Regions from separate parts of the Kribbella italica genome, predicted to be linked through region 2. Evidence: riboswitches for the same ligand, from Rfam matches in the RefSeq annotation. Region 2 holds a riboswitch; each other region holds the start of a gene.
The links. Region 2 has a riboswitch for glycine ahead of gcvP (aminomethyl-transferring glycine dehydrogenase). Riboswitches for the same ligand answer to the same signal wherever they lie in the genome.
Positions count from the first base shown of each region.

Region 1: it holds a riboswitch for glycine, as region 2 does, so the genes downstream of both, gcvT (glycine cleavage system aminomethyltransferase GcvT) here and gcvP (aminomethyl-transferring glycine dehydrogenase) in region 2, are expected to answer to the same signal.
Region 3: it holds a riboswitch for glycine, as region 2 does, so the genes downstream of both, HDA39_RS26715 (L-serine ammonia-lyase) here and gcvP (aminomethyl-transferring glycine dehydrogenase) in region 2, are expected to answer to the same signal.

Region 1 covers NZ_JACHMY010000001.1:8,726,939-8,731,065, forward strand. The annotation lists gene HDA39_RS41030 (helix-turn-helix transcriptional regulator) at 1-306, shown strand, start outside; gene HDA39_RS41035 (mandelate racemase/muconate lactonizing enzyme family protein) at 367-1,413, shown strand; glycine riboswitch at 1,471-1,563, shown strand; glycine riboswitch at 1,564-1,673, shown strand; gene gcvT (glycine cleavage system aminomethyltransferase GcvT) at 1,719-2,822, shown strand; gene gcvH (glycine cleavage system protein GcvH) at 2,832-3,212, shown strand; gene glyA (serine hydroxymethyltransferase) at 3,209-4,127, shown strand, end outside.
Region 2 covers NZ_JACHMY010000001.1:1,461,697-1,465,823, forward strand. The annotation lists gene HDA39_RS06850 (MerR family transcriptional regulator) at 56-673, shown strand; gene HDA39_RS06855 (dihydrodipicolinate synthase family protein) at 732-1,619, shown strand; glycine riboswitch at 1,635-1,726, shown strand; gene gcvP (aminomethyl-transferring glycine dehydrogenase) at 1,803-4,127, shown strand, end outside.
Region 3 covers NZ_JACHMY010000001.1:5,749,707-5,753,833, reverse strand. The annotation lists gene HDA39_RS26730 (alpha/beta hydrolase) at 1-719, opposite strand, end outside; gene HDA39_RS26725 (DUF3817 domain-containing protein) at 819-1,151, shown strand; gene HDA39_RS26720 (hypothetical protein) at 1,153-2,070, opposite strand; glycine riboswitch at 2,207-2,299, shown strand; gene HDA39_RS26715 (L-serine ammonia-lyase) at 2,378-3,751, shown strand; gene HDA39_RS26710 (hypothetical protein) at 3,858-4,127, shown strand, end outside.

The sequences.
Region 1 (4,127 bases), 7.3 Mb from region 2:
GACGACGTCGCCGAGTACGTCCGGGCCAACGTCCTCGGCGGATCACAGCAAGGCCCGTACGCCGTGGAGGTGGTCGTAGCGGCACCGGCCGAGACGGTCAGCGCGCACTTCGGCCGCTGGGCCGAGGTCCAGGTCGTCACGCCGACGAGCTGCCGGGTGCTGCTGGAGACGGACTCGCTCGACGGCCCGCTGTTCTCACTCGGTGCCCTCGGCACCGACTTCCACGTGGTCGGCCCGCCGGAACTCGCCGCGGCGGTACGGGATTGGGCCGCGAGGTTTGCGCGGTCCTCCAACGTTGCAGACTAGGCAGGGAACCACGCCGCCGAGGCGAAGACGCCGTAGTCGACGAACTCCGAAGGAGTCCAGATGACGTTGGACAGCCACTTCATCAGCCGTGTCGAGCGGTCGACGATCCGGTCGCGCTACCCGCGGACCATCGGGCGGAACGCCCGGCTCGGGAGTCATGGGGACGGCGGGGTCGACGACGTCGTGATCCTGCACACCGACACCGGGAAGTCCGGATGGGGCCTCGCGGCCGGGCCGGTTCCCGACGACGTGGTCGGGCGGTCGGTGGGGGAGCTGATCGATCCGGCCACGGGAGTGCGCGAGGCCGGGCTGCGGGGGCTGGACTTCGCGTTGCACGACCTGGCCGGCCACCTCCTGGATCTGCCGGTGCACGCGCTGCTCGGCGGCAAGGGCACCCGGACCATCCCGATCTACGACGGCGCGGTCTACTTCGCGGACCTCGATGCGGACGGCGTGGACGCCGTACTGGCGGACTGCGCGGCCGACGACGCGGCGGGCTATCGCGCGTTCAAGCTGAAGATCGGGCGCGGGAACCGCTGGATGGAACGGGCCGAAGGAGACGCCCGGGACATCGAGGTGACCCGGGCCGTGCGAGCGGCGTACCCGGAGCACCGGATCCTGGTGGACGCCAACGACGGCTACGACTGCGACGGGTTCATCGAGTATCTGAAGGCGGTCGCGGACTGCGACCTGTACTGGGTCGAGGAGCCGTTTCTCGACGACGCCGCCGACCTGGCCCGGCTCAAGAAGCACCTGCAGGGGTCGCCGACGTTGATCGCCGAGGGAGAGTCCGACCCGGATCTCGAGCCCCTGCTGGAGATCGCGGCCGACGGCGACATCGACGTCCTGCTGATGGACGTGGTGTCGTTCGGCCTGACCAGCTGGCGCGAGGTGATGCCGCGGGTCAGCTGCCAGGCGTCGCCGCACGCCTGGGGAGTTCCGCTCAAGACCTTGTACGCCGCGCAGATGGCGGCGGGCCTCGGCAATGTTCCGACGGTCGAGGGAGTGCCTGGTACGACGGACGGTGTCGACACCAGTGCCTACGAGTGGAAAGACGGCAACCTGACCGTGCCCGACCGCCCCGGCTTCGGCCTCACGCTCACCTGAGCCTTGCGCGCCCGGCCGGACCCCGCTTAGGGTGCGACCGACAACTGAACACGCTGTTGATCCGCGGCGGGAGAATCCTGCCGTCGTGCAGGTGCCGTAGGAGCAAATCCTCCCCGGGAATCTCTCAGGCCCCCGTACCGCCGTGGTCAGGCAACTCTGGAAAGCAGCCGGACAGCCGGCTCACCGACGGTGCAAGCGAAGCCCGCCAAGAACTCATCGGGCCGCGCGGAAACTCTCAGGTCCGATACAGAGCGGGGAGGAACCCCGATCTCGTGGCGCGCGCCACCTGGATTCTGGAGTTCCTCATGCCCACCCAGTACACCGCACTGCGCACCGAGCACGAGCGGCTCGGCGCGAACTTCACCGACTTCGGCGGCTGGCAGATGCCGCTCAAGTACCGGTCCGAACTGGCCGAGCACCACGCCGTACGACGCTCGGCCGGCCTCTTCGACCTGTCCCACATGGGCGAGGTCTGGGTGACCGGTCCGGACGCCGCGGCGTTCCTCGACCACGCCCTGGTCGGCAAGATCTCCGCGATGGCGGTCGGCAAGGCGAAGTACTCGCTGATCTGCGCCGAGGACGGTGGCGTGATCGACGACCTGATCACCTACCGGCGTCCTGAGGCGTTCCTGGTCGTCCCCAACGCCGGCAACGCCACGACAGTAGCCGCCGCGCTGACCGAGCGCGCCGAGAACTTCGACGTCACGGTCGACGACGCCTCCGCGCGGACCTCGCTGATCGCCGTCCAGGGCCCGCAGGCCGAGTCGATCCTGCTCCGGCTGATCCCGGTCGGGCAGCAGGAGTTCCTCACCACGCTCAGGTACTACGCGGCGGTCGAGATCACCGTGACCGACCTGAACCTGCTGGTCGCGCGCACCGGCTACACCGGTGAGGACGGCTTCGAGCTCTTCGTCGCGAACGACGACGCCACCGACGTCTGGCGCGCGATCGAGGCCGCGGCCGAGGACGGCGAGCTGACTCCGGCCGGCCTCGCGGCCCGCGACTCGCTCCGGCTGGAGGCCGGGATGCCGCTCTACGGCAACGAACTCTCCCGCGACGGCGACCCGTTCGCGGCCGGGCTCGGCGGAGTCGTTGCGTTGAGCAAGGAAGATTTCGTCGGCAAGGAAGCCCTTGCCCAGCGCAAAGAAGCGGGTTCGGCCCGCAAGCTCGTCGGCCTGACCGGTACCGGCCGGCGCGCGCCGCGCAGCCACTACCCGGTGCTCAAGGACGGCGTCGTCGTCGGCGAGATCACCTCCGGCCAGCCCAGCCCGACGCTCGGCGTACCGGTCGCTCTGGCGTACGTCGACCTCGAGCACGCCGAGCCCGGCACCGCGCTGGACGTCGACCTGCGCGGGACCCCGGAGCCGTTCGCAGTGACCGCTCTGCCCTTCTACCAGCGCCAGAAGTGAGGACCGACGATGCCAACAGTCAAGGCCGGCCTGCAGTACTCCGACGAGCACGAGTGGGTTGCCCGCGAGGAGGCCGGGACCGTCGCGGTCGGGATCTCCGCGATCGCGACCGACGCCCTCGGTGACATCGTGTACGTCGAACTGCCCGAGGTCGGCAGCACCGTGACCGCGGGGGAGACCTGCGGCGAGGTGGAGTCGACCAAGTCCGTCTCCGACCTGTTCTCCCCGGTGACCGGCGAGATCACCGAGGTCAACCCGGCCGTCACCGAGGACCCCGCGGCGATCAACGAGGACCCGTACGGCGTGTGGCTGTTCAAGGTGAACGCCACCGAGGACGGTCCGCTGCTGTCGGCCGAGGACTACGCGGCCAAGCACGGCGGTGACCTGTGAGCACCTTCCAGCAGATCGTTGCCCCGAGCCTCGATGCCGACCTGGCCGACCTCGACCCGGAGATCGCGGCGAAGATCGCCGACGAGCTGACCCGGCAGCGCGACGGCCTGGAGATGATCGCCTCGGAGAACCACACCGCCGCGGCCGTCATGCAGGCGCAGGGCTCGGTGCTCACCAACAAGTACGCCGAGGGCTACCCGGGCCGCCGGTACTACGGCGGTTGCGAGCACGTCGACGTGATCGAGCAGTTGGCGATCGACCGGGTGAAGGCGCTGTTCGGCGCTGCGTACGCGAACGTCCAGCCGCACTCGGGCGCGCAGGCGAACGCCTCCGTGATGCACGCGCTGATCCGTCCCGGCGACACGATCATGGGCCTCAACCTCGCGCACGGCGGTCACCTCACGCACGGCATGAAGATCAACTTCTCCGGCCGCCTGTACGACGTGATCCCGTACCAGGTGCGCCCGGACGACCACCGGATCGACATGGCCGAGGTCGAACGGCTCGCGCACGAGCACCGGCCGAAGCTGATCGTGGCCGGCTGGTCGGCGTACGCGCGGCACCTGGACTTCGCCGAGTTCCGGCGGATCGCCGATGCCGTCGACGCCTACCTGATGGTCGACATGGCACACTTCGCCGGCCTGGTCGCGGCCGGGCTGCACCCGTCGCCGGTGCCGCACGCGCACGTCACCACGTCGACGACGCACAAGACACTGGCTGGTCCGCGCGGCGGCATCATCCTGACCAACGACGCCGACCTGGCCAAGAAGCTCAACTCCGCCGTCTTCCCCGGCCAGCAGGGCGGACCGCTCGAGCACGTGATCGCGGGCAAGGCGGTGTCGTTCAAGATCGCGGCCTCCGAGGAGTTCCGCGAGCGCCAGGAGCGCGTGCTGGTGGGCGCGCGGATCCTGGCCG
Region 2 (4,127 bases):
AGTTGTAACTCCACGGATGTAGTCCGTTCCAGTCAGTACCCAGGGAGGCTCAGGCGTGACACGCACCGGCGACACTGATCTGACGGCGCAGTCGGCGTCGGAAGCACACGCCGACGCGGCTGCCGCAGCGGGGGTGCAGGGCCTGCTCTTCGACGACGACCTGCGCCCGATGCCGGAGGATGTCGGCTTCCGCGGCCCGACGGCCTGCGCGGCCGCGGGCATCACCTACCGTCAGCTCGACTACTGGGCCCGCACCGGCCTGGTGTCGCCGTCGGTCCGTCCGGCCACCGGCTCGGGCACGCAGCGGCTCTACGGCTTCCGCGACGTCCTCCTGCTCAAGGTGATCAAGCGTCTGCTCGACGCCGGCATCTCGCTGCAGCAGATCCGGACCGCGATCGCCCACCTGAGCAAGCGCGGCATCGACGACCTGACCCAGATCACGCTGATGAGTGACGGCGCCTCGGTCTACATGTGCACCTCGCCGGATGAGGTGATCGACCTGCTGGCCGGCGGCCAGGGAGTCTTCGGCATCGCCCTCGGCGGCGTCTGGCGCGAGGTCGAGGGTTCGCTGTCCGAGCTGCCGACCGAGCGTGCCGACGGCAACGACGAGGAGTCCGGCTCGCACGCGAACGACGAGCTCGCCGCTCGCCGCCGCGCCCGGATGACCGGCTGATCCCCGAGCTATCCCCAGCAAAACAGTGCGCCCACTCACCGCGGAAACCTTGCGTGGTGTGTGGGCGACTTTGTTGCTGCCCCTCGACGCTGACGACACGATCGACTTCGCCCGCCTGAAGGCCCAGCTCGACCACCTGCTCACCAGCGGAGTCCACGGTGTGTACGTGCACGGCACGGCGGGCGAGTTCCAGACCCTGACCGAGGACGAGTACGACCGGATCAACGACCTCCTCGCCGCGCAGACCGAGCTCCCGTTCCAGCTCGGGGCCAGCCATCCCTCGGCCCAGCTCCAGCTCGATCGCGTACGCCGGGCCGCCGCGCTGCGCCCCTCGGCGATCCAGGTGATCCTGCCCGACTGGCTGTCGCTGAGTGCCGGCGAGGCGCTGACCTTCCTCGACCGCGTCGCCGAGACGGCGGACGGCGTACCGCTCGTGCTCTACAACCCGCCGCACGCGAAGACGCAGGTCGGGCCCCGGCAACTCGCCGACCTGGCGCGCGCCGTACCGACGCTGATCGGGCTGAAGAACGCCGGGGGAGACGCCGCGTGGTTCGGCCAGGCGCGGGAGTCCGGCCTGTCGCTCTTCGTCCCCGGCCATTTCCTGGCGAGCATGACGCCGCTCGGCGCGGACGGCAGCTACTCGAACGTCGCCGCGCTCTCGCCGGCCGGTTCCGTCAGGTGGTACGAGCTGATCGAGACCGACCACCAGGCGGCACTCGACGTGGAGCGGCGGATCGCGGAGTTCTTCGCCGGGCACATCGCGCCACTGCAGGCACGCGGCCTGTCCAACCCCGCGCTCGACAAGTTCCTCGCCGCGGTCGGCGGCTGGGCCGACGCCGGGACCCGGGTCCGCTGGCCGATGGCGTACGCCGAACCGGACCTGGTCGGACCCGCGCGGGTGACCGCGCGGCGGCTGCTGCCGGAACTCGACGAGGGCAACTGGTAACCTCGGGGTTGCCGTACACAGCACTCGGGAGAGTCCCAGGTTCGCCTGGGCGCCGAAGGGGCAATTCCTCCCCGGAACCTCTCAGGCCCATGGACCGGGTGCCGCAGGCGACTCTGAAGCGCGCTCGCCGCGTGACAGAGGGGGAGGCCACCGGCAGACCTGTCAGCAACGGAGCCTCCACTCATGACTGTGCAAGATACATTTCCCACCCCACCGCCCCGGTCGCACGACATCTCCCCACAGATTTCGGCCACCTTCGCCGACCGCCACATCGGTCCGCGCGCCGACGAGGTCGCCCGGATGGTGCAGACCCTCGGGTACGCCGACGTCGACGCGCTCGTCGATGCCGCGGTCCCGGCCTCGATCCGCTCGGCCGAGCCGCTGCGGCTGCCCGAGCCGGCCTCCGAGGTCGACGCGCTGACCGAGCTCCGGCAGCTCGCCGCCCGCAACACCGTGGCCACCTCGATGATCGGCCAGGGCTACTACGGCACCTTCACCCCGTCGGTGATCGTCCGCCGCCTGGTCGAGAACCCCGCCTGGTACACGGCGTACACGCCGTACCAGCCGGAGATCTCCCAGGGCCGGCTCGAGGCGCTGCTGAACTTCCAGACCGCCGTGTCGGACCTGACCGGCCTGCCGACCGCGAACGCGTCGCTGCTCGACGAAGGCACTGCTGCCGCCGAGGCGATGACGCTCGCGCACCGGTCGAACCGCAAGAGCAAGAGCAACCGCTTCCTGGTCGACGCCGACTGCTTCGCGCAGACGATCGCCGTCGTCGAGACCCGCGCCGAGGCGCTCGGTATCGAGGTCGTCGTCGCCGACACCACCGATGGTCTGCCGGACGGTGACTTCTTCGGCTTCCTGGTCCAGTACCCCGGCTCCGGCGGGGTCGTCCGCGACCTCAAGCCGTTGGTCACCGCCGCGCACGAGCGCGAGACGCTGGTGGCCGTCGCCTCCGACCTGCTCGCGCTGACGTTGCTCGAGGCACCGGGTGAGGCCGGTGCCGACATCGTCATCGGCTCGTCGCAGCGCTTCGGCGTCCCGCTGTTCTACGGTGGCCCGCACGCGGGCTTCATGTCGGTCCGCGCCGGGCTCGAGCGGTCGTTGCCCGGTCGCCTCGTCGGCGTCTCGGTCGACGCCGACGGCGCGCCGGCGTACCGGCTGGCGCTGCAGACCCGCGAGCAGCACATCCGTCGCGAGAAGGCGACCTCCAACATCTGTACGGCGCAGGTCCTGCTCGCCGTCGTCGCGTCGATGTACGCCGTCTACCACGGCCCCGACGGCCTGAAGGCGATCGCCGAACGCGTCCACGCGAACGCCGACAGCCTGGCCGCGTCCCTGCGCGCCGGTGGCGTCGAGGTCGTGCACGAGCAGTTCTTCGACACCGTCCTGGCGCGCGTCCCCGGTCGTGCGGCCGACGTCGTCGACACCGCCCGGCAGAACGGCATCTGGCTGCGCCTGGTCGACGCGGACCACGTCGGCATCTCCTGCGACGAGAAGACCGACGCCGCCGCGCTCGGCCGGGTCTGCCGCTCGTTCGGCGTCCGGTACGACGCTTCGCTTGCCGGTGGCAACCTGGCCGAGGCCGTCACGCGTACGTCGGACTACCTGACCCACCCGGTCTTCAACACGCACCGGTCCGAGACGGCGATGCTGCGCTACCTGCGCAAGCTGTCCGACTACGACTACGCGCTCGACCGCGGCATGATCCCGCTCGGCTCGTGCACGATGAAGCTGAACGCGACCACCGAGATGGAAGCGGTCACCTGGCCGGAGTTCGCCGACCTGCACCCGTTCGCGCCGATCGAGGACGCGGCCGGCTACGTGAAGCTGATCGGCCAGCTGGAGCGCTGGCTGGCCGAGGTGACCGGCTACGCGAAGGTCTCGATCCAGCCGAACGCCGGGTCGCAGGGCGAGCTGGCCGGCCTGCTGGCGATCCGCGGATACCACCGGGCCGAGGGTAACGAAGAGCGCAACGTCTGCCTGATCCCGTCGTCGGCGCACGGCACCAACGCCGCCTCCGCCGTGATGGCCGGGATGAAGGTTGTTGTTGTCAAGGGCAACGACGACGGCACCATCGACCTGGACGACCTGCGGGCCAAGGCGACCGAGCACGCGGACAAGCTGGCCGCGATCATGATCACCTACCCGTCCACGCACGGCGTGTACGAGGAGAGCGTGACCGAGGTCTGCCAGATCGTCCACGACCACGGCGGTCAGGTGTACGTCGACGGCGCGAACCTGAACGCCCTGCTCGGCCTGGCCAAGCCGGGTGAGTTCGGCGGCGACGTCTCGCACCTGAACCTGCACAAGACGTTCTGCATCCCGCACGGCGGCGGTGGCCCGGGCGTCGGTCCGGTCGCGGTCGCCGCGCACCTGGCGCCGTACCTGCCGAACCACCCGCTCCTGGACCAGGCCGGTCCGGACTCCGGGGTCGGCCCGATCTCGGCGGCGCCGTTCGGTTCGGCCGGCGTCCTGGCGATCTCCTGGGCTTACATCCGGATGATG
Region 3 (4,127 bases), 4.3 Mb from region 2:
TCGCCGGTCGTCGCGGCGCTGTGGTCGAACACGCTCTCCAGGACCAGCGCGCGCACCCGCCGCGGGTAGCGCTCGGCGTACTGCTGGCCGAGCAGCGTCCCGTACGAGCTGCCGTGGAAGGAGATCTGCTGCTCGCCCAGGGCGGCGCGGATCGCGTCGACGTCGCGCAGGGTCTGCAAGGTGTCGAGGTGGTCGTAGACCGGGCCGGTGTTCTCGCGGCAGTCCGCGGCGAGCTCACGGTTGTAGTCGACGGTCGCGTCGAAGTCCCTCTGGTTCTTCAGGATCGGCGACGGCTGCCGCGCGACGAGCGCCGCCGAGCACTTCACGGCGTTGCTGCGGGCAACACCTCGCGGGTCGAAGCTGACGATGTCGAAGCGGTCCTCGAGCCGCTGGCTGAACCGGCTCATCCCGGTTCGGATCCGGTCGACACCGGAGTCGCCGGGTCCGCCCGGGCCGAACACCAGGACGCCGACGCGTTGGCCCTGGGCCTTCCGTCGGGAGACGGCCAGCTCGAAGGTGCCTTCTGCCGGGTCGTTCCAGTCGATCGGCACCTTCAGCGTGGCGCACTCCGAGCCGGGGAGGAGGGCGATCTCCTCCGGGGTGTCACCGGGCTCGGGCTGGCAGGCAGCCCAGTCGATGGACGGCGCCGCAGTGGCCGGGACCGTCAGCGTTGCCAGTACGGCGGCCGCGGCCGCACACCAAACAATCGGTCTCTTCATTGGGACGATCTTTCGCCGCGCCGACCCTGACCGGCATCCGGTGCCGACCCGGAGGGAACCCGGGAGCGGTTGGGCCGACTTGTTAGGGTCACTGGTCTGATGACCGAGACTGTTGCAGCCGTGGACGCGCCGGCTGGTTCGAAGCATGCGACCTGGTTCCGGGTGGTGGCGATCGCCGAGGCGATCTCCTGGACCGGGCTGCTGATCGGGATGCTGTTCAAGTACGTGCTGTCGGACAACGAGATCGGCGTGAAGATCTTCGGGCCGATCCACGGCGGGATCTTCGTCGCCTACGTGCTGACCGTCGCGGTCGTCCGCAAGCCGCTGCGCTGGACCTGGCCGACCACGCTGCTCGCGCTGGCCGCCAGCATCCCGCCGCTGTTCACCTGGTTCTTCGAGCTGTGGGCGGCACGGACCAACCGCCTGGGCTGACTCACCGGCCGCAGCCGCGGCAGGGTCGGCGCGTGCGGAGGTAGTACCCGTACGTCGCCGTGAGCAGGCCCGCGCCCCAGAGCACGTACGCCGGGACCGCGACCCAGAAGAACGCCTCGGGCAGGCCCATCTCTCCGAAGACCGGCTCGTGCCGCAGCGCGGCGGCGACCATCTGGAGCAGTCCGACGCCGAAGTACGCCGTGATGCCGGCGCCGAGCCCGCCGCCGGGGAGCAGCAGCATCCAGCGCGGGAAGATCCGGCCGGCGCGCGTCACCAGCAGGAGCGGGAGCAGGAGGCCGGCGAGCAGGAAGCCCGCCTCGAACAGGATCACCGCCATGCCGGCGTCGTACGGCGTGCTGCCGAAGCCGACGACCGCCTGAGCGGCCAGGCGGATCAGGCAGCCCGCGGCGGCCACAGCTGCTCCTGCGATCGCCCACCTGGGTGTGGACGTGACCGACCGGAGCCCACTGCAGCGCAGGCAGGACGGGTCGAGCGCGCGCTGCCTGGTCAGTGCGGTCGCCGCGAGCAGGCCCGCGCCGGTGAGACCACCGAGACGGCTGAGAAGACCGATCGGGTCGAACGGGATGCCGAGGCCTGGCAGGACGGCGGCGACGACGTCAAGCAGCACGAAGGCGCACACGGCGACCCAGCCGGCAGCTGTTGCCCAGGTGAGCCTGATGGTCATCCGCGACACCGGCAGGACGACCAGGACCGCGCTCAGCACGCAGAAGGCGAGCGACAGCCAGTAGGAGATCAGCAGGTCGCTCCCGGGCAACTCCCAGGCCGGTGCATGTCCAGTGGCGAACCACAACCGGACCAGTCCGTACGCCGCCGCCCAGCTGACCGCGGCGAGCGGCATCCACCGCTGCGCTGTCGCCTCGCTCGGTGCGTGGTCGCGCGGACGCGTGCTCGTCGTCATGCGTTCAGCTTGTGGTGGCGGTGCTTCCGAGGGATCCCCCGCGCGGGGGAACGCTCTCCCTCGGAGGAGTGCACGGCCGGATTGACGGGGAGCGCGGGTCCGCCGTACCGTCGCGACCGTCAGCACCACCGCCGCATGAACCCGTGCGGGAGAGACCCGGGCCCGACCCGGGCGCCGTAGGAGCAACTCTCCCCAAGAATCTCTCAGGCACCCTCACCGCACGGGCGAGGCACCTCTGGAAGACAGCACGTCTGACAGAGCGGGGAGGCACACCGATCGGTCAACGACGACCGGAAGGAACCTCCAGATGGCGATCAGCGTTTTCGACCTGTTCAGTATCGGGATCGGCCCGTCGAGCTCCCACACCGTGGGACCGATGCGCGCCGCCCGGACCTTCGCCGTCGGCCTGGCTGCCGACGGCCTGCTCACCCGGACGACGGCCGTCGAGTCGCAGCTGTTCGGCTCGCTCGGCGCGACCGGCCACGGACACGGCAGCAACAAGGCCGTCATGCTCGGTCTCGAGGGCGAGGACCCGGAGACCGTCGACACCCGCTCGGTCGAAGGGCGCGTCGAGGCGATCCGCGCGGCCAGGACCCTGCGGCTGGCCGGCGAGCACGAGATCGCGTTCGACGAGAACTCGCAACTGGTGATGCACCGCCGCAAGGCGCTGCCCTACCACCCGAACGGGATGACCTTCGTCGCCCGCGACGCCGACGGCGCCGTACTGCGTGAGCGCACGTACTACTCGGTCGGCGGCGGGTTCGTCGTCGACGAGGACGCGGCCGCCGGCGACCGGATCGTCCCGGACCGGACGCCGCTGAAGTACCCGTTCCTGTCCGGCGCCGAGCTGCTCGACCGCTGCCGCGAGTCCGGGCTGCCGATCAGCGAGGTGATGCTCGCCAACGAGCTGGCCTGGCGGACCGAGCCCGAGATCCGCGAGGGCCTGCTGCACATCTGGCAGGTGATGCAGGACTGCGTCGACGAGGGCTGCGAGACCGAGGGCGTGCTGCCGGGCGGCCTGAAGGTGCCGCGCCGGGCGCACGGTCTGCACCAGAAGCTGAGCAGCGACAAGTGGTCGGTCGACCCGCTCAAGGTGATGGACTGGGTGAACCTGTTCGCGCTCGCGGTGAACGAGCAGAACGCTTCCGGCGGCCGGATCGTCACCGCGCCGACGAACGGTGCCGCGGGCATCATTCCCGCCGTACTGCACTACTACCGGCGGTTCGTGCCGGGCGCGACCGAGGACGGCACGGTCCGGTTCCTGCTAGCCGCCGGCGCGATCGGCGTGCTCTACAAGGAGAACGCGTCGATCTCCGGCGCCGAGGTCGGCTGCCAGGGCGAGGTCGGGTCGGCCTGCTCGATGGCCGCGGCCGGGCTCTGCGAGGTACTCGGCGGGACGCCGGAGCAGGTCGAGAACGCCGCCGAGATCGCGATGGAGCACAACCTGGGCCTGACCTGCGACCCGGTCGGCGGGCTGGTCCAGATCCCGTGCATCGAGCGGAACGCGATGGCCTCGGTGAAGGCGATCAACGCCGCGCGGATGGCGATGCACGGCGACGGGGTGCACGTGGTCACGCTGGACAAGGTGATCAAGACGATGCGCGAGACCGGCGCGGACATGAAGATCAAGTACAAGGAGACCTCACGCGGCGGCCTGGCCGTCAACGTGATCGAGTGCTGACGGGTCACCGCGGGGTTGCTCAGTGTCGCGACGGGGTGCGGTTTGCGGTGAATATCGTTCCAAGACCTGTTTGAAACGTGTGAACACCCGCTACTGTGCCGGAACTGTGAGTCTGTTCTCCGAGGAAGAACAGGCAGCACCGCGCCGGACCCCGCTGAGGAGCAAGAGGGTCCGCCGTACCGCCGCCTGCATCGCTCTGCCCATCGGTCTGTACGCCGCCCTGGCTGTCGTGGGCCTGTTGCCGCTGCCCGGCGCAGGCGACCCCGACACGGTCACGCCGGTCGCCGGCCTGCCGATCGCCGACCCGGCCGACCGGAACTACCCGTACGTCGAGTCGGACGGGCGGCCGGCCGCGACGCCGACTCCGTCGCTCCCG